DNA from 3 places in the Streptomyces cinnamoneus genome. Region 1 is predicted to be linked to each of the others. Evidence: riboswitches for the same ligand, from Rfam matches in the RefSeq annotation. Region 1 holds a riboswitch; each other region holds the start of a gene.
What was found. Region 1 has a riboswitch for cyclic di-AMP ahead of CYQ11_RS03020 (C40 family peptidase). Riboswitches for the same ligand answer to the same signal wherever they lie in the genome.
Positions count from the first base shown of each region.

Region 2: linked by a shared signal. The riboswitch ahead of CYQ11_RS12085 (LysM peptidoglycan-binding domain-containing protein) and the one ahead of CYQ11_RS03020 (C40 family peptidase) in region 1 are both predicted to bind cyclic di-AMP.
Region 3: linked by a shared signal. The riboswitch ahead of CYQ11_RS23700 (M23 family metallopeptidase) and the one ahead of CYQ11_RS03020 (C40 family peptidase) in region 1 are both predicted to bind cyclic di-AMP.

Region 1 covers NZ_PKFQ01000001.1:633,471-640,037, forward strand. The annotation lists gene CYQ11_RS02995 (ArsR/SmtB family transcription factor) at 1-773, opposite strand, end outside; gene CYQ11_RS03000 (MFS transporter) at 870-2,132, shown strand; gene CYQ11_RS03005 (DsbA family protein) at 2,261-2,884, shown strand; gene CYQ11_RS03010 (alpha/beta fold hydrolase) at 2,944-3,852, opposite strand; gene CYQ11_RS03015 (TetR/AcrR family transcriptional regulator) at 3,988-4,602, shown strand; gene CYQ11_RS03020 (C40 family peptidase) at 4,666-5,139, opposite strand; cyclic di-AMP (ydaO/yuaA leader) riboswitch at 5,144-5,294, opposite strand; gene CYQ11_RS03025 (endo alpha-1,4 polygalactosaminidase) at 5,540-6,490, opposite strand; gene CYQ11_RS03030 (spherulation-specific family 4 protein) at 6,487-6,567, opposite strand, start outside.
Region 2 covers NZ_PKFQ01000001.1:2,817,763-2,824,329, forward strand. The annotation lists gene CYQ11_RS12065 (Ppx/GppA phosphatase family protein) at 1-277, opposite strand, end outside; gene CYQ11_RS12070 (DUF501 domain-containing protein) at 274-813, opposite strand; gene CYQ11_RS12075 (FtsB family cell division protein) at 875-1,345, opposite strand; gene eno (phosphopyruvate hydratase) at 1,479-2,759, opposite strand; gene CYQ11_RS12085 (LysM peptidoglycan-binding domain-containing protein) at 3,069-3,815, opposite strand; cyclic di-AMP (ydaO/yuaA leader) riboswitch at 3,820-3,997, opposite strand; gene CYQ11_RS12090 (transglycosylase family protein) at 4,255-5,268, opposite strand; gene CYQ11_RS12095 (cytochrome P450 family protein) at 5,450-6,567, opposite strand, start outside.
Region 3 covers NZ_PKFQ01000001.1:5,283,905-5,290,471, reverse strand. The annotation lists gene CYQ11_RS23715 (bifunctional acetate--CoA ligase family protein/GNAT family N-acetyltransferase) at 1-966, opposite strand, end outside; gene CYQ11_RS23710 (HPr family phosphocarrier protein) at 1,121-1,402, shown strand; gene CYQ11_RS23705 (GntR family transcriptional regulator) at 1,711-2,358, opposite strand; gene CYQ11_RS23700 (M23 family metallopeptidase) at 2,585-3,391, opposite strand; cyclic di-AMP (ydaO/yuaA leader) riboswitch at 3,405-3,559, opposite strand; gene CYQ11_RS23695 (M16 family metallopeptidase) at 3,775-5,142, opposite strand; gene CYQ11_RS23690 (M16 family metallopeptidase) at 5,187-6,539, opposite strand.

The DNA of each region.
Region 1 (6,567 bases):
CGTCCGATCACCGCGGCCAGCGGCTCGGCGACCGCTGTGCGCCGCTCCCACAGCGTGGCCACGCCGCGCGGCGGGTAGCGGAGCGTGGGCTGCCAGCCGGGGGCGGTGATCGAGAAGACGCGCGGCCACGCGAACACCGACGGCACGAGCAGCAGACCGCGCCCGTCGAGCCGCCGGGCGCCCCGGACGTAGAGGTGCCGGACGCGCAAGGTGTCGCTGTCCCAGCCGACGGCGGGGTCCAGGTCGTTGAGCAGTCTGTCGGTGCCGCCCTCGGCCAGGAGCCGCGCCCGGTGGAGCACGTCGCCCTCCAGCAGCGAGCGCATCCTCGGCCAGTACGGTGCGAGCGCGACCTCCCAGTAGGCCTCGACGAGTTCGGCGAGCTCCGCGAGGCCGCGCCGCGGATCGTCGCGCAGTGCCTCGACGCGGGCGGAGCGCGGCGCCCACCGCCCGTCGAGGCCGGAGCGGACCTGCTCCACGGGGGTGGCGCGGAGCACGGCCAGTTCCACCCCGAGGTCGGCCAGCGGGGTCGTGGGAGGCGGCGCGACGAAGAGGGGGACGGTCCGGGGCGGGGCGGGGACCAGATCGGCCAGCAGGGCCCAGTCGAGCCCGGCGGCTGCCAGTCGTCGCCGCGCCTGCCCGGTCCAGGGCCGGAACAGCCCGTGCTCCTCGTGGTCGTTCTTCAGGATCCGGACGCTGGCCACGACCTCCCACAGAAGGGACAGGGCGAACCTGGTCCGCGCCAGGTCCCGGGCCGTGAACTCCAGCTCCAGCACGCCTTGTCCCTCTCCTCGCCCGTCCCCGTGGTCCTGCGGATTCAGTACAGCCTAAATTCATGGCCGAGGCCCCGGGACGGCGGACAGGCTCGCGCCATGACCACGACCGAACTCGGCGCCCGCCCGACCACGACCCCCCGCCCCCTGCTCCACGATCCCGGCTACCGGCTGCTCGTCACCGCGACGGTGGTGAGCAAGCTCGGCAGCTCGGTCAGCTACCTGGCGATCCCCCTGGTCGCCGTGGTGGCTCTGCGGAGCACCGTCGGCCAGGTCGGCCTGCTGGCGACCCTGGGCACTCTGGCGGTCCTGCTGATCGGGCTGCCGTCCGGCGCCTGGGTCGACCGGATGCGCCGGCGGCCGGTGATGATCGCCGCGGACCTGACCAGAGCGGCTCTCCTGCTCTCCGTGCCGGCCGCCTGGGCGCTCGGCGCCCTGACCATCGGACAGCTGTACGCCGTCGTCCTGCTGGCGGGCGCGGCCACCGTCTTCCACGACGTGGCGGCGCAGAGCCATCTGCCGCAGCTGGTCGGCCGCGACCGGATCGCCCAGGCCAACTCCCTGCTGGTGACGGTCGACGCCGCCGCCCTGATCGGGGGCCGCAGCGCGGGCGGATTCCTCATCGCGCTGGTGTCCGCCCCCGCGGCGATCGTGATCGACGCGGCCAGCTACCTCTGGTCGGCCCTCTGCCTCGCGCGGATCCGGCGACCGGAACCGGCGCCCGAGGCGACCGGCCGCGGTCATCTGCTCGCGGACATCCGCGAGGGCGTGCGTTTCGTCTTCGGCCACCCCTCCTTGAGGGCGGTCGCCGTCGCGGGTGCCTGCACCAACCTGTCGATCCAGCTCTGCCAGACCGTCCTGCCCCTCCTGCTCGCCCGGGAACTCGCCCTGCCCGGCTTCGTCATCGGTCTCTTCTTCGCCACGGGCGGAGTCGGCGTTCTGTGCGGTTCCCTGTCGGCCCGCGTTTTGGCGCGCCGGCTCGGCGCCGGGCGGGTTCTCTGGCTGCTGGGCCTGGTCGTCACGCCGTTCGGCATGGCCCTGGCCGTGATCGACCGGGGCCCGGCGCTCTGGCTGGCCGCCGGCGGCTGGCTGGTCACCACCTTCAAGGTCGGCGTGGACAACGTCCTGGCGGTCAGCTTCCGCCAGAGCGTGACCCCTGACCGGCTGCTCGGCCGGGTGAACGCCACCATGCGCCTGGTCCTGACCGGCTCCCTCGCCGCGGGTGCGGCCCTGGCCGGCCTCCTCGGGGAGCTGCTCTCGGTCCGCGCCGCGCTGTGGGCCGGCGCCCTCAGTCTGGCGCTGACCTGGGTGCCGATCGCCTGCTCGCCCCTGCGCCGCCTGCGCGAGATACCGGGCCTGTGACCGGCTACGGCGCTCTGCGGGGGTGCGCTCGCCCACACCGCACCCCCCGGAATACCTGACACATCAGATACTGTTGCTTCAGGCGAATCGCCCGCGTCCGGCGGGCTCCGCACCCTGGAGACTCCCCCATGAAGCTCGTCTACGTCTTCGACGCCTACTGCGGCTGGTCCTACGGCTTCTCGCCGGTGCTGGCCGAGGTCACCCGCCGCCACCCGGAGCTCGCGGTGGAGGTCGTCTCGGGCGGGCTCTTCACCGGGGCCCGGAGGGTGCCGATCCGCGAATTCGGCTACGTCCAGGGCGCCAACGCCAAGATCAGCGAACTGACGGGGGTGACGTTCGGGCAGCCCTACGACCGGCTGATCGCGGACGGCTCCTTCGTCATGGACTCCGAGGCCGCGGCGCGCGGCATGGCGGCCCTCCGCCAGGCCGCCCCGGACCGGGCCGCGGAGCTCGCCGCGGCGATGCAGGAGGCGTTCTACGCGGCCGGGCTGAGCCTCTCCGACGCGGCCACCTACCGCCGGATCGCCTCGGGCGCCGGCCTGGACGCGGACGCCGTGACCGCCGCGTTCGGCGCCCCGGCGGCGCAGACCGCCGCCCGCGCCGACTTCCGCCGCGCGGCCGGCTTCGGAGTCCAGGGCTTCCCCACCCTGCTGGCCGTCGACGGTGACCGGGCAGCGGTCCTCGCGGTCGGGCACGCCACCGCCGACCAGGTGGACCACGGCCTGGCCGCGTTCGGCGCCGCCACCCGCTGACGCCACCGCCGACCCCACGGGCGGTGCGCCGGAGGACCTCCGGCGCACACCGCCCGTCGTCAGTCCACCGCGTCCATGAAGGCGACCATGCGGGCGTTGACCTGCCCGGCATGATCGAGATTGGGCCCGTGCCCGGTGTCGGCGATGATCTCGGCGCGCGCGGTGGGGACCAGCCGTGGCAGCCGTTCCGCCTGCCGGGCCGGATGGACCAACAGGCTCCGCTCGCCGAGGAGCAGACAGAGCGGGGTGCGGATCGTCCGCAGCTCGGCCTCGGTCAGTGGGAGCGGTGAGGGGCGGCGGATGCGGAACGCCCGGAGGCTCGACCAGATCATGGCGCGCAGCTCCGGGACCACGAGGACGGGCTGGTCCAGCCACGCCGCCAGCCTCCGGCGGATCGCCACGGGCGCGACCATCCCCAGGGCGCTGACGAAGATCCAGGCGTAGAAGCGCAGGCCGGTCTTCTCCAGCCCGCCCGGGTCCAGCAGGGTGACGGACGCCAGCCGGCCGGGGGCGCGATGCGCCTGGTTCAGCGCGAGCCACCCGCCGTAGGAGTGCCCCACCAGGTGGACCCGGTCGAGGCCGAGGCCGTCGAGCACCTGCTCCAGCCACCGGGCGGCGTCCTCCGGCTCGTGGATGGGCGCGCGCTGCACGCTGCGGCCCGGGTCGCCGAGCGTGTCGACGGCGTAGACGGGCCGGCGCCCGGCGAGGGCCGCCACGTTCGGGTACCACTGGGCGGAGTTGCCGCCGGCGCCGTGCACGAGCACGACCGGCGTCCGCGCGTCGGGTCCGACGCGGGGACCGTGCAGGTACACGTGCGTGGTGCCGAAGTCGGTCTCCACGTCGACCTCCTCACGTGGCATCGGGCCGAGCCCCATGACCGCCTCGCACGCCTCGAAGTAGCGGTCGCGCAGCTCTTCGCTCACATAACGCCCGACGGAACGGTCGTCGCCCCCGCGGTCACGGGTCATGTTCTCGGACACGGTCGTGCACCTCCGCCTCGTCCTTTTGGTGATACCACCGTATCACCATGGTGATACGGCTGTATCATGGAGCGCAGCCGGCACGACCGGACTGGTGGACGGAAACGGGCGGAGGCGCGGCGGATGCCGAAACGGGTCGACCACGAACAGCGGCGCGCACAGATCGCCGAGGCGCTGCTCCGGGTTGCCGGGGAACGGGGCCTGCACGCCGTCGGGATGCGCGACGTGGCGGCGGAGGCGGGCGTCTCCCTGCGCCTGGTGCAGTACTACTTCCAGACCAAGGAGAACCTGCTGCTCTACGGGCTGCACCACCTCGCCGAGGGCCTCGGTGCGCGCGTCGGCGCCCGGGTGGCGGCCGCGGGAGGCGAGGGCGGGCCGCGGTCGGTCGTGGAGGCGGTGCTGCTGGAGTCGCTGCCGACCGACGAGGAGAGCCGCGTCTTCCATCTCGTCTACACCGCCTACGCGGTGCTCGCCGTGACGGACGAGGCGCTGGCCGCCCAGCCGTTCATCGACGGGCCGCGCGCCGCCGAGGACCTGCTGACGCGCCAGCTGGAGGCGGCCCGCGAGGAGGGCGCCGCCGTGCCCGGCCTGGACGCGCGGACCGAGGCGATCGGCCTGCTGGCCATGTCGGCCGGGCTCGGCACGAGCGTGCTGGTCGGGCAGCGCAGCGCGGAGGCCGCCACGGCCGTCCTGCGCCACCACCTGGACCGGCTGTTCGGCGGCACCCCGGCGCGATGACGGCCGCGCGACGACGAAAGCTCCCCGCCCTTCGGACGGGGAGCGGACGCGCCGGTCGCGGACCTACTTGACCCGGCCGTACCAGACGCTGTTGGACCAGATCTTCTCCAGGCGCACGGAGGTGCCCGGCTTGGGGGCGTGCCAGATCTTGTTGCTACCCGCGTAGATGCCGACGTGGTAGACGTTGCTGCCCGAGTGGAAGAACACCAGGTCGCCGACCTGGCGGGAGCCACCGGAGACATGCCGGGTGGAGTTGTACTGGCTCGCCGCGGTGCGCGGGAGGGACTTGCCGACCCTCTTGAACGAGTAGAGCGTCAGACCCGAGCAGTCGAACCGGTTCGGGCCCGCGGCGCCGTACTGGTAGGGCGAGCCCTGCTTGGAGGCCGCCGCCTTCAGAGCCTGCTCCCCCGCGGTGGCCGCGGAGGCCTCGGTGGCGAGGCCGGGGACGAGCACCGAAGCCGCGAGCGTGGCCGCGGTGATGGCCGACGCGGCGCCGGCGCGGGAAACGAGCACGGGTATGCGAGGCAACGCAGACATGCCAAAGCCCTTCGACATCCGCCTGCGAAAGGTGACCTGTCGGGTTCGGGCTGCGAAGTTGCCCGGCCATCGTGTGGCTTCACCCCAAGGACCACCGCTTTCGTGGTCCGTACCGCTTGGGTCTCCCGCTCCTGCCGATCCGTCAATTCGTTTCCGCACCCGGTGCGGCGGCAGGACTCGGCGTCCGCCCGGGTCGCCCGCCTCGGTGACGGGATCTTGTGTTCGAGCACAGATCCTGCATCATCGACCGCTCCGGATCCGCCCCGAAACGGGCTTCTGTGAACTTCTTCACTTCGCGCCCAGCGCGGGAACCGGCCCTTTCCGGAACGCCCCTGGAAGGCCGTTCTCCCAGGCGACGGAGGGGATTTCCGGCCTTGGCGGAACAACCGGAAGGCGCGATTCAGCAGGGGCGGCGCCAGGCGTCCAGATCGAGCTTCTTCTGCATGGAACTCAGCCCCAACCGCTTCGCGGTCCCACAGAACGCCCCCGGCTCCAGGTCGTATTCGACGTGGAAGACCGCTTTGTCCCCCTGGACGAACGGCGCCAGCTTCTCGCACTCCTTGTACTGGGCACACTGCTCGTTGACCGCGAAATCGAAGTCGCGGACCAGTTCCGGAATCTGGTCGAGGTCGTTCTTCAAACCGATGGCCAGGCCACGCTCATGGGCCAGTTCCACCAGCATCCGGTTGAATGCCAGCTGATGACCGGCGGTCAGGGGAAAACCGGTGTCATTGCGAAATCCCTCCGTCAGATCCGGTTCGACGGCGTCGAATCCCTTCTGCCGGCACATCTCCATGCGGCCCGCCATGAGGGGCCGCAGAACGTCGAGCCGGCGGATGTCCAGCCATTTCTCGCCGTTCCACCCCTTGTTCTTCCTGCCGCGCAGCGCCGAGGGGAACTTCGCCTGGTCGGGCCGGAAGTCCTCCCACGCCCCGGCGTTGACGTAACAGATCACTTTCCGGCCGCGGGCGTGGAGTTCGGCGACGGTGTCCGCGGAATTCTCGAAACCGTCGATGTCGTAGACGGGCACGTCGACGGACGTGTCCACCGTGCCGTCGAGCTGCCACTGCCAGCGGGTGCCCGGCCGGGGCCGCCAGCGGGCCGGGGCACCGGAGGGGGTTCCGGGCGAGGCCGAAGGGGCTCCCGGGGAGGCCGACGGGCTCCCGGGCGAAGCCGAGGGGGTGTCCGCCGTGCCGGACGCGTCCGGCGTCCCCGTCGCACCCGGCCGCGCCGTGCGCTCCGCTCCCGCCTCCGGCGCCTCGTCCCCGGGCTCCGAGGACGACGAGGAACACCCGGCCAGCAGCGCCAGTGCCACGGCCAGCGCCCCGGCCCTCCCCCACCGCCGCGTCACCGCGCCGCCCCCGGCAGCCCGGAGCCCGTGAGGGGCACGCTCCGCCAGGGGTTGGCCCCGGTCCCCGGCACCGCGCA
Region 2 (6,567 bases), 2.2 Mb from region 1:
CCTCGCGGTTCTCCGCGTCGCGCGACGCGGAGGTGGCGACGAAGCGCACCCGCTCGGCTCCGTGCGCCTTGATGACCTCGGCGTACTCCCGGCACGCGGCGAACGTCCGCTCCAGCGCCTCCGGCGCCAGCCGCCCGGTCCGGTCCACGCCCTGGCCCAGCCGGACGATCGTCATCCGGCGGTCGAGCTCCTTGAGTTCGCCGGTGGCGGGCTCGACGTCCGCGACGAGGAGGCGGATCGAGTTGGTGCCGCAGTCGACGGCGGCGACGCGCGTCACTTCTGCTCCTCGCCAGAGCCGCCGCAGGGGCTGACGCACGGGCCCTTGCGCCACCACTCGGGCAGCATCGCGATGGCCTCGTCACCGAGCGGGTTGACGCCGGGGCCGGCCGCCAGCGAGTGGCCGACCAGCACGTGCAGGCACTTGACCCGGTCCGGCATGCCACCGGCGCTGGGGAAGCCCTCGAGCACCTCGATGGCGTCGCGGCGGCGGATGTAGTCCTCGTGCGCGGCGCGGTAGGCCGCCGCCAGCTCGGGGTCCGACTGGAGCCGGGCGTTCATCTCCTTCATGACGCCCTCCGCCTCCAGCGTGCCGATGGCGGAGGCGGCCCGCGGGCACGTCAGGTAGAACAGCGTCGGGAACGGCGTGCCGTCCTCCAGCCGCGGCGCGGTCTCGACGACGTCGGGGTGGCCGCAGGGGCAGCGGTGCGCGATGGCCCGCAGGCCGCGCGGCGGACGGCCGAGCTGCTCCTTGAACGCGGCGATGTCCGCGTCGGTCGGCTCGGTGGGCTCGGTCTTCGGAGGAGGGGTGTCCATGTGCTCGCTCGGTGCTCGTTCTTGACGGATGGTTCTGCGGTCGTGAGGGGCGGGATTCGGGTCAGCGGTGGCCGTCGGCCGTGTCCACGTCTTCCCAGAGGTTGCTGTACCAGGGCCGGTCGCCCGCCCCCTGGTCCTTGGGCCGCTTGGCGGCACCGCTGCCGTCCACCACGCTGAAGCCCGTCTCGCCGGGGCGCACGTAGTGCAGGTGCTCGCGCGCCTGCTGTTCGACGTAGGCCGGGTCCTCGAGACGGGCCTTCTCGTCGCGCAGCCGCTTCACCTGTTCACGGGCGTGCTCGGTCTGGCGGCGCTGGTCGGCGATGTCGGAGCGCTGGGTGACCCACTGCCGCATGGGGTAGGCGAGAGCCACCACGAGCGAGCAGACCACCAGCGCCAGCAGTGCGGCGCGGCCGGTGAGCCGGCTGCGGCGGGGCGTCCGGGCGCGGTAGACCCGGGCCGCCGAGGGCCCCTGCACGAGCGCCGTGCCCAGCGCCTTGAGCCTGGTCGCGGTGGAGAACCGGTCCGCGCCCACGTCGCCTCCCCTGGAGTCCTTACGAACGTACGTCCCCGGACACGGTACGGGACCGCGGCCGGGGACGTACGGCGACTGGCGAGAGGTAAGCCCTAAGGCTTCAGCCCCGGGACGCGCCGGGGCCCTCCCGGTTTCAGCCCTTGAAGCGCGGGAACGCGCTGCGGCCCGCGTACACCGCGGCGTCGTCGAGGATCTCCTCGATGCGCAGCAGCTGGTTGTACTTGGCGACGCGCTCGGAGCGGGCCGGGGCGCCGGTCTTGATCTGGCCGCAGTTGGTGGCGACGGCCAGGTCGGCGATGGTGACGTCCTCGGTCTCGCCGGAGCGGTGGGACATCATGCACTTGAAGCCGTTGCGCTGGGCGAGCTCGACGGCGTCGAGGGTCTCGGTCAGCGAGCCGATCTGGTTGACCTTGACCAGCAGGGCGTTGGCGGAGTTCTCCTCGATGCCGCGGGCGAGGCGCTCGGGGTTGGTGACGAACAGGTCGTCGCCGACGAGCTGGACCTTGGTGCCGAGCTTCTCGGTGATGGTCTTCCAGCCGGCCCAGTCGTCCTCGAACAGCGGGTCCTCGATGGAGACGAGCGGGTACGCGTCGACGAGCTCCGCGTAGTACTCGGTCATCTCGGCGGCGGTGCGGTCCTTGCCCTCGAACGTGTAGACGCCGTCCTTGTAGAACTCGGAGGCTGCGACGTCCAGGGCGAGCGCGATGTCCTGGCCGGGGGTGTAGCCGGCCTCCTTGATGGCCTCGAGGATGAGGTCGAGGGCCTCGCGGTTGGAGCCGAGGTTCGGGGCGAAGCCGCCCTCGTCGCCCAGGCCGGTGGACAGGCCGCGGCCCTTCAGCACCTTCTTGAGGGTGTGGTAGACCTCGGTGCCCCAGCGCAGGGCCTCGGAGAAGGACTCCGCGCCGATCGGCGCGATCATGAACTCCTGGATGTCCACGTTGGAGTCGGCGTGCGAGCCGCCGTTCAGGATGTTCATCATCGGAACGGGCAGCAGGTGCGCGTTCGGGCCGCCGAGGTAGCGGAAGAGGGGCAGGTCCGAGGCCTCGGAGGCGGCGTGCGCCACGGCGAGGGAGACGCCGAGGATGGCGTTGGCGCCGAGCGAGCCCTTGTTGTCGGTGGCGTCCAGGTCGAACATGGCCTGGTCGATCAGGCGCTGCTCGGTGGCGTCGTAGCCGACCAGCTCCGGGCCGATCTGCTCGATGACGGCGAGGACGGCCTTCTCGACGCCCTTGCCGAGGTAGCGGTTCGGGTCACCGTCGCGCAGCTCGATGGCCTCGAAGGCACCGGTGGAGGCGCCGGACGGCACGGCGGCACGGCCCGTGGAGCCGTCGTCGAGGCCGACCTCGACCTCGACCGTGGGGTTGCCTCGCGAGTCGAGGATCTCGCGAGCTACGACGACGTCGATGGACGGCACGAGGGTCTCCTTCGTGGGTGTCTGGAGTTCAGCACCCCGAGCCTAACGGGCCCCGGAGGCTGCACCCGCCCTTGGACCGTGCACCGGACCGAAAATTGGCACAAAAGCCGAGATCACCGGAGGAATGCCCCGTGTGTTCGCTCAACGGGAACGACGCCCGGCGCCCCCGGCCGCCCTCGCCGGCCCCGCGCGGGGGCGGCCCCGGGAACGGCGGAGCCCCGCTCCGATGCGGCTCGGGGGGAAGGCGCATCGGAGCGGGGCGGTCCGCCGGGCGATCGGATGATCAGCCGACCGGGGTGCGGCAGCCGGTCAGCTGAGGTGCAGCATCTGGCCCGGGTAGATCGTGTCGGCGTCGTCGACGATGTTCTTGTTGAGGTCGTACAGCTTCTCCCAGCCGCCCTTGACCTTCTTGGCGCCGGCGATCGTGGAGAGGGTGTCGCCCTCCTTGACCTCGTACTCGCCGTCGCCCTTCTTGACGCTCTGCGGAGCGGCATGCTTCGGGGCGTACTGCTTGGCGGCGGGGGCCTCGTCGCCGCCCTGGGCCGGCTTGGCGTGCTTCGGCGCGGCCGGGCGCTCGCTGCGATCGGCGTGGCCCTGGGCCGAGGCGCTGCGGCCGGCCGAGGAGGAGGACTTCGTGGACTTCTTCGACACCGAGCCGGAGCCCGAGGTGTCCACGTTGGCCTTCGGGCCGCCCGCGGTCAGGTTGCCCGCGCCGGCGCAGCCCCAGGCGCCGGGGCCCTGCATGGCGAGGAGCCGCTCGGCGGTGGCGATCTGCTGGGCCCGGGTGGCGAGGTCGGCGCGGGGGGCGTACTGGGTGCCGCCCGCGGCCTTCCACGAGGACTGGGAGAACTGGAGGCCGCCGTAGTAGCCGTTGCCGTTGTTGATGTGCCAGTCGCCGCTGGACTCGCACTGGGCGACCTTGTCCCACGTCTGCGGGGTGGCGGCGTGGGCGGAGGTGGCGACCATCAGAGGGGCTGCGACCGCTGCGCCGGTGACACCGGCGAGCGTGACGATGCGGACGGCCTTGGACGGACGACGGTGCTTGCCCTTGGACATAAGTCGGTTTCCTCACCGACGCCTACGAGGTGAGCTGTCGGGTTCGGACCGTGAGTCTGCCCGGCCCGGTGCGCGCACCGGGCTTCACCCCAAGCCGTTCCGTTCCCGGGCCACTGCTGGCCGCTGGACCGATCCGGCGCCTACCTTGGTTCCCCCGCTCCTGCCTACGGCGCTTGCGCGACGACTACCCCGGCCGCCGGCAGGATTCGGCGTGGCGGCCGTGGTGCTCGCGGTGGCGAGCGGAGACGACGTTAAACACAGGCGGCCGGGGTGTTCAAACCCCACTTTTCAGCCACAGTTGCCGGTTGTCACCCGTAGGAACCTCCTGTTTCCGCAGGTGAAATGGGGTTTGAGGCGAACGGAGGGGCTTCGTCCAGGCTCAGGGCAACGAGACCCATGTCTCACTTTCGACTGGAACGGACATTCGCCCCGAACCACCCTACTCCTTACGGATATCGAGCCTCTGACCAGGGTGGATGAGGTTCGGATCGGAACCGACCGCTTTTTCGTTCTTCTGATAGATCGTTTGCCAGCCACCCGCAACGGAGTGCTCCTCCGCGATGACTGACAGGTTGTCACCGGGCCGCACGGTGTAGTCGCCGGCCGCCGGCAGGTCCGTACGGCCGGCCTCGGTGCCGCGCGACGGGCGCTGCGCGTCGTCGGAACGCGGCGGTTCGGCGCGGTGCTTGCCCGTGCCGGGCTCGGACGTGTCGTCAGCTGACGGGGCGGCGGGTGACGCCGGGTCGGCCGAGGGCGTGCCCGGCGCGGTCGTGGCGGAGCCGGAGGGCTCGCCCGAGGGGTCCTTGCGGTGCTTGCCCTCGCCCGTCTCCGGCGTGCCGCTCACGGGGGCGGACGGCGAGGGGATCACGGGTGCGGACGGGGAGGTTGAGGCGCCGGGGGTCTGCGAGGTGCCGGGGGTGGGGGTTTCGGTTCCGGGGGTGGGCGCGGAGGGGGTGCCGGAGGGCGTGCCCGAGGGGGTGCCGGAGGGCGCGGACGACGGGGACGAGGAGGGCGCGGGCGACGTCCGCTCCGGCGTGGACGACGGGGTCGGGCGCTCCGGCGCGGGCTTGTGGGACGGCTCGGGCGTGGACGGTATCGCCGTGCCCGGGTTCACCTCCGGCGTCCGCGTCTGCTCCTCCTTGGTGAGGCCGGCGCCGCAGCCCTTCCAGGAGTCCGCGCCCCGGGCCCGCAGGATCCGGTCGGCGACGGTGATCTGCTGCGCGCGGCTGGCCATGTCGGGGCGCGGCGCGTAGGCCGTGCCCCCGTTCTGGTCCCACATCTCCTGGGTGAGCATCAGCCCGCCGTAGTAACCGCTCTCGGAGTTGGCGCTCCACACGCCCCCGCTCTCGCACTGGGCGACGTGGTCCCAGGTGTCCGCGTCCGCGGCGTTCGCGCCGGTGGCGGCGAGCAGCGGCATGGCGATGCTCGCGCCCGTCACCCCCGCTGCGACCACGATGGCGGGTACCTGGCGGGGGCGGCGATGTCTACCGGTCCCAGAGCGCATGTGAAGGCCTTTCACTAAGGCGGCTGATGTGGTCGTAGAACATAACGACGACCCCCGGGTGTCACAAGCCGGTGTAGCGGAGGTCACGCGGAGATCACGCTGCGTTGACGCGATGTCATCTGCTATGCGGCTACGCCCCGTGCGGCTCGCCCGCCTCGAACGCGACGGGCAGCGTCCGCAGGCCGCGCATGATGAGCCCGCCGCGCCAGCGCAGGTCCTCGGGCTCGGCGGCGAGGCGCATGCCGGGCAGGCGGCGCAGGAGCGTCGCGAGCGCCGTCTGGCCCTCCAGGCGCGCCAGGGGTGCGCCGAGACAGTAATGGATCCCGTGGCCGTAGCCCAGGTGCTGGTTGTCGCGCCGGGCGAGGTCGAGGGTGTCGGGATCGGCGAACCGTTCGGGGTCGCGGTCGGCGGCGGCGAGGACGACGAGCACGGGGTCGCCCTCGGCGATGCGCTGCCCTCCGATGACCAGGTCCTGGACGGCGAAACGCCAGGTGGCGAGCTCTACGGGTCCGTCGTAGCGCAGGAGTTCCTCGACCCCCGTGGCGAGCAGGCTCTCGTCGCCCTCGGCGAGGGCCCGCTGGAGCCGCTCGCGCTGCTCGGGGTGGCGCAGCAGGGCGTAGGTTCCGTTACCGATCAGGTTCACAGTTGTTTCAAAACCGGCGAACAACAGGATGAAGGCCATGGCGGCGGCCTCGTTCTCGGTGAGGTGCTCGCCGTGGTCGCTCGCCCGGATCAGTCCGGAGATGAGGTCTTCACCGAGATCCTCCCGCTTGCGGTGGATCAGTTCCGCGAGATACGTCCGCATCCGCTTCACGGAACGGGCCACTCCGCCACGGGGGCCGCCCCCGTGGCGGATCATCATCCCGGCCCAGTCCCGGAAGTCGTCCTGGTCCTCGGCCGGGACGCCCAACAGGTCGCAGATGGCGTAGATGGGGAGCGGAAAGGCGAACTCGTGGATGAGGTCCGCCTCGCCCCTGGCCACGAAGCCGTCGATGAGCCGGTCGGTCAGCTCCTGCACCCGGGGCGCGAACTCCGCGACCCGGCGCGGGGTGAACGCCTTGGAGACCAGACGGCGCAACCGGGTGTGGTCCGGCGGGTCGATGTTCAGCAGGTGCGTCATCAGGTTGGCGCTCCGCTCGCCGGGGATGCCGACCTTGCCCTTGCCGTGGGCTCCCTCCGAGTGGTGCACGGGGTTCTTCGACAGCCGCTGGTCGGCGAGCGCCTGGCGGGCGTCGGCGTACCGGGTGA
Region 3 (6,567 bases), 4.7 Mb from region 1:
CTCGCGCTGGCGGTCGCGGCCCTCCTGCCCGCTCTCCGCGTATCCGGCGGAGAGGACGACGAGGCCCTGGACGCCGTGCTCACCGCAGTCGGCGACGACGGATGGCACCTGCGCCGCCGGCACCGCGACGACGGCGAGGTCGACGGGGTCCTCGATGCCCAGGACGGAGCGGTGGGCCGGGACGCCCTCGGGTTCCAGCGTCGAAGGGCCCTCGGGGAACGCCCTGTTGACCGCGTACACACGGCCGGTGTAGCCGCCGGCGAGGAGGTTGCGCAGCACGGTGCGGCCCATGCCGCCGGGCTCGCGGCCGGTGCCGACGACCGCGACGGAGCCGGGGGCGAGCAGCCTCCGCACGGAGCGGGCCTCGGCGCGCTGCTCGCGGGCGCGCTGGACGGCGAGGGACCTGTCGGTGGGTTCCAGGTCGAGTTCGAGGCGGACGACGCCGTCCTCGAAGCTGCGCTTCTGGGTGTAGCCGGCGTCCGTGAACACCTTGATCATCTTGGTGTTGGCCGGCAGCACCTCGGCGGCGAAGCGCCGGATCGAGCGCTCGCGGGCCACCGCCGCGATGTGCTCCAGGAGGGCGGAGGCCACGCCTCTGCCCTGGTGGGCGTCCTGGACGAGGAAGGCCACCTCGGCCTCGTCGGCCGGGGAGGAGGCCGGCAGGCCGCGCGCGTCGATGCGGTCGTAGCGCACGGTCGCGATGAACTCGCCGCCGACGGTGGCGGCCAGGCCCACGCGGTCCACGTAGTCGTGGTGGGTGAAGCGGTGCACGTCCCGGTCGGAGAGCCGGGGGTAGGGGGCGAAGAAGCGGTAGTACTTGGACTCGTCCGAGACCTGCTCGTAGAAGCTGACCAGACGCTGCGCGTCGTCCGGGGCGATGGGGCGGATCTGCGCCGTGCCGCCGTCGCGCAGCACGACGTCGGCTTCCCAGTGGGCCGGGTACACGTGCTCGGGCGGCATCTGCATGGGGCCAGCGTAAGGCCGGGCACCGACAGCGGGACCGGCGGCGCCCGGGGCGGCGGGAGCCGCCGGAGCCGCCCGCGCGCAGGCCGCGCACGGGCATCGCGCGCCGCGTGCCACAATGGTCTAGACAACCAATATCGACTTGAAGGGCAACACCATGGTTGAGCGCCGCGTAAACGTCGGCTGGGCCGAGGGCCTGCACGCCCGGCCCGCGTCGATCTTCGTCCGTGCGGCGACGGCCGCCGGCGTCCCCGTGACGATCGCCAAGGCCGACGGCACCCCCGTCAACGCCGCCTCGATGCTCGCGGTGCTGGGCCTGGGCGCCCAGGGCGGCGAGGAGATCGTCCTCGCCACCGAGGCGGAGGGTGCCGAGGCCGCGCTCGACCGTCTGGCCAAGCTGGTCGCCGAGGGGCTCGAGGAGCTCCCCGAGACCGTCTGACCTCTTCGTCCCGCCCTTCGCGGCGGGCGGGACGGCACGCGGGGCCGTGGCGGCCGCTTTCGGACCGCCGCGGCCCCGTCACGTGTTTCAGGCGTCGCAGGGCGCGCTTTTCGACGCCGCTTTCCTGCCGCGCGTCACGATTGACCGCGCGCGATGTCCATACCGCGCGTCATGTTTGCGCTCCGCGCGTCGCGTCCGCCGTACTCGGTGGCGCGCGCCGTGTGCGGAATCGGTGGTCCGCACACGGCGCGCCGACCGGAAACCGCCACGATTTCCCGGCCTGTTTCCCCAGTAATAGCGGGTCGTTGTTAAGGCCGCGCGCCGGCTGTGTTGACGACACGTTTCGCGCGTCCCGGCCGGTGCAGCCGGTAGGCGCCGGGGGAGCGCTGCGCACGGACGGCGGCGAGCGACCCGGCGCGCTCGGCGTCGCGCCGGGCCACGGCGTCCACCAGGGCCCCGCAGGTTTCCCAGTCCACCGTGGGCCGCGGTGACGGCTCGGCCGCGTACACCCAGGCGATCTTGCGGCGCAGCTGGGTGAGAAGCGTGGCCAGGCTGGGGCTGCCGGACGCCTGGGCGAGGGTCTCGTCGAACCAGTCGGCGAGCGGGCGCAGGTCGCCCACCCGCCCCGTGCGGGCCCGGTCCTGACCCAGGCGCACCAGGCCGCGCAGGACCTTCAGGTGCGCCTCCGTACGGCGCTGGGCCGCCCGGGCGGCCCCCAGGGGCTCCAGCAGGGCGCGCACGTCGAGCAGGTCGGCCGCCTCCTGCTCGGAGGGCTCGGCCACGCAGGCCCCGGCGTTCCGGCGGATGATCACGAATCCCTCGGAGGCGAGGGTGCGCAGGGCTTCGCGCACGGGCACCCGGGAGACCCCGTAGCGGCGGGCGAGGATTTCCTCGACGAGCCGGCCGCCCGGCGGGAGCACACCCGAGACGATGTCGTCGCGAATTGCCGTGCACACGGCGTGCGTCGAAATACGGCCGCTTTCGCCTCTGCCCTCACGGTCGCCGTTCACGAGGCGACTCTAGGGCAATGCCCGGAGATTTCCGATGGCTCGTCCCGGGCGGTGGACGCCTTTTGGCCAGCCCGCCCGGACACCGGCGCGCCCGGCCGTGACAACGCGAAGACCCCGGCCGTGGCCGGGGTCTTCGGAAGGCTTCCGGGTGGAAATCCGCGGCGTGCGGACCTCAGATGTCGACGCCGTGGGAGCGCAGGTAGGCGACCGGGTCGATGTCGGTGCCGTAGGTGGCGCCGGTGCGGGCCTCGAAGTGCAGGTGCGGGCCGGTGACGTTGCCCGTGGCGCCCGAGACGCCGATCTCCTGGCCGGCGGTGACGGACTGGCCGACGGACACCTCGATGGTCAGCAGGTGGCCGTACTGCGTGTAGGTGCCGTCGTTGTGCTTGATGACGACGTTGTTGCCGTAGGCGCCGCCCCAGCCGGCCTCGACGATCGTGCCCGCGCCCACCGCGTGCACCGAGGTACCCGAGTCGGCGTGGAAGTCCACGCCGGTGTGGCTGCCGGAGGACCACAGGCCACTGGAGGCCTTGTAGGAGGTGGAGACGTAGGAGCCGGTGATCGGCATCACGAAGGTGTTGAGGCGCTTGCGCTCCTCCTCGCGGGCGGCGCGCTCCTTGGCCTCGCGCTCCTCCTCAAGCTTGCGCTTGGCCTCTTCGTAGCGCTGCTTGACGTCGGCGGCCTTCTGCTTGGCCGCGGCCTCGGCGTGGGACCGGGCGGCGGCCTCGTCGGCGGCGCTGCGCTGGGTCTCGGCCTGGGCGTCGATGGTGTCCGCCATGACGTCGCCCATGACGATGGCCTGCGTCAGGCCCGTGTCCTCGGGGCGCTGGGAGTCGTCGCCGGAGGCGGCGAAGGCCGGGGCCGCGACACCCGCGACGACGCCGGCCGCCGTCAGGGTGGCTATGCCCGCCACGTTGGCGCTGACGCGCACGGCACGGCTGGGACGACGGTGCTTCCCGCTGGGACGGGTGAACGACATGGCTGTCGCCGATCCTTTCCTTCCTTCTCGCCTACCGGGTTAGCTGACGGGTTCGGAGCAGGAAGGTCTCCTACGGATCCCTCGTGAGAGGGCTCCGATTCACCCCAGGGACGTTTGGGTCCCCGGCTCCCCTCGGCTCGCGCCTCGGGAACTCGGCGATGACAATCCGGGGCCGCGGTTGCGGCTCCGATCTGACGGACTGCCGCACTGACGCTAATCGGCGTCAGATTCGAACGGCAAACAGAACTGGGATTTTATGACGTACGCCACACGACCAACGTGCAACCACTACATGAAATTGGACATAAGGGAGACGCGTGGGCCTCAACGAGCCCACGCGTCTCCCTTGTGCGCCGGAGCGCCTCAGTGCTGTTGAGCGCCCGTCAGGCGGAGACGACCGTCACCGGGCCGATCCCCAGCGCCTTGACAGGCTCGGCGATCTCGGCCGCGTCGCCCACGAGGACCGTGACGAGCCGGTCGGCCGGGAAGGCGTTCACGACGGCCGCGGTGGCCTCCACCGTGCCGGTCTCCGCGAGGCGTTCGTACAGCCCCGCCTGGTAGTCGTCCGGCAGGTACTGCTCGACCTGGTCCGCGAAGGTGCCCGCGACGGCCGCCGCCGTCTCGTACTTCAGCGGGGCGACGCCGACCAGGTTCTGCACGGCCACGTCCCGCTCGGCCTCGGTCAGGCCCTCGGCCGCCAGGGTGCGCAGCACTCCCCAGAGGTCCTCCAGCGCCGGGCCCGTGTTGGGGGTGTCCACGGAGCCGCTGACGGCCACCATCCCGAGGCCCGTGCCGTCGGGCGCGGAGCGCAGCGCCTGGCAGAAGGCCCGCACGCCGTAGGTGTAGCCCTTCTCCTCACGCAGCACCCGGTCCAGACGGGAGGTCAGGGTGCCGCCGAGGCAGTAGGTGCCGAGCACCTGGGCGGGCCAGGCGCGGTCGTGCCGGTCGGTGCCGACGCGGCCCAGCAGCAGCTGGGTCTGGACGGCGCCGGGGCGGTCGACGATGACGACGCGGCCGGCGTCCTCCGTGCTGATGGCCGGCATGGGCCGGGGCTCGGCCGGGCCACCGGTCCAGGCACCCAGGGACTCGGCCAGGGCGTGGTCGAGATCGACGCCGGTGAAGTCGCCGACGACCACGACGGTCGCGGCGGCGGGGCGGACGTGGGCCTCGTAGAAGGCCCGCACCGCGGCGGCGTCGATGCGCTCGACGGTCTCCTGGCTGCCCTGGCGCGGCCGGGACATGCGCGTGCCGGCCGGGAAGAGCTCGGCGGCCAGGGCCATGGCGGCGCGCCGGGCGGGGTTGGCCAGCTCGTGCGGGATCTCGTCCAGGCGGTTGAGCACGAGGCGTTCCACCTCGTTGTCCGGGAAGGCCGGGGCGCGCAGGGCGTCCGCGAGCAGGCCGAGGGCCTTGGGCAGGCGGGAGGCCGGGACCTCCAGCGAGACCCGGACGCCCGGGTGGTCGGCGTGCGCGTCCAGGGTGGCGCCGCAGCGCTCCAGCTCGGCGGTGAAGTCCTCGGCGCTGAGCTTGTCGGTGCCCTCGGAGAAGGCGCGCGCCATGATCGTGGCGACGCCGTCCAGGCCCTCGGGCTCGGCGTCCAGGGGGGCGTCCAGGACGACCTCGACGGCGACGACCTGCTGGCCCGGGCGGTGGCAGCGCAGCACGGTGAGGCCGTTGGGGAGCTGGCCGCGCTCGGGGGCGGGGAAGTCCCAGGGGCTCGGCAGGCCGGGCTGGGGCTGGGGGTGGAATTCCATCGAAGGGCCTGCGGTCTCCGGGGTGCTCGCGGCTACGGCGTCGCTCACTTTGCCGTCTCCTCTTCCTCGTTCTTGCCGGTGGCGTCGGCGTCCGCCTGGGGCGAGGTCGGCTCGTACACCAGCACGGCGCGGTTGGCGGGGTGCAGCCGGGCCTTGGCGACGGCCTGCACCTCCTCCGGGGTGATGTCCAGGGCGCGGTGCACCGCGGTCAGGGCGAGCTGCGGGTCGCCGAACAGCACGGCGAAGCGGCACAGTTCGTCGGCCCGTCCGCTGACGGTGGCGAGCCGGTCCAGCCACTCGCGCTCCAGCTGGGCCTGGGCACGCTCCATCTCCTGGGGGGTGGGCCCCTCCAGGGCGAAGCGGGCCAGCTCCTCGTCGACGGCACTCTCGATGTCGGGCACCTCGACGCCGCCGGACGCCTTGACGTCCAGCCAGCCCAGGGAGGGGGCGCCGGCCAGGCGCAGCAGGCCGAAGCCGGCGGCGACGGCGGAGCGGTCGTGCCGGACCAGGCGGTTGTGGAGGCGGGAGGACTCGCCGCCGCCGAGGATGGTGAGGGCCAGGTCGGCGGCGTCGCCCTCGCGCGTGCCGTCGTGCGGGAGGCGGTAGGCGGCCATCAGGGCGCGGGAGGGCACCTCCTCGCGGACGACCTCGCGCAGCTCCTCGCCGATGGTGTCGGGGAGGGTGCCGTCGCGCGGGGGCTGCTTGCCGTCGTGGCCCGGGATGGAGCCGAAGTACTTCTCGATCCAGGCGAGCGTCCGCTCGGGGTCGATGTCGCCGACGACGGAGAGGACGGCGTTGTTGGGCGCGTAGTACGTGCGGAAGAAGTTCCGCGCGTCCTCCAGGGAGGCGGCGTCCAGGTCGGCCATGGAGCCGATCGGCGTGTGGTGGTACGGGTGGCCGTCGGGGTAGGCCATGGCCGTCAGCTTCTCGAAGGCCGTGCCATAGGGCACGTTGTCGTACCGCTGGCGGCGCTCGTTCTTGACGACGTCGCGCTGGTTCTCCATGGACTCCTCGTCCAGCGCGGTCAGCAGCGAGCCCATCCGGTCGGCTTCGAGCCACAGGGCCAGCTCCAGCTGGTGGGCGGGCATGGTCTCGAAGTAGTTGGTGCGCTCGAAGCTGGTGGTGCCGTTGAGCGAGCCGCCCGCCCCCTGCACCAGCTCGAAGTGGCCGTTGCCCTTGACCTGCGCCGAGCCCTGGAACATCAGGTGCTCGAAGAGGTGGGCGAGGCCGGTGCGGCCCTTGACCTCGTGGCGCGAACCGACGTCGTACCAGAGGCAGACGGCCGCGACCGGGGTCAGATGGTCCTCGGAGAGCACGACCCGCAGGCCATTGGCCAGGCGGTGCTCCGTCGCTGTCAGGCCGCCGGAACCGGCCTGTTGCGTGGCCGTGTGACCCATGGGCATGTACGTCCCTTCGATCTCTTGA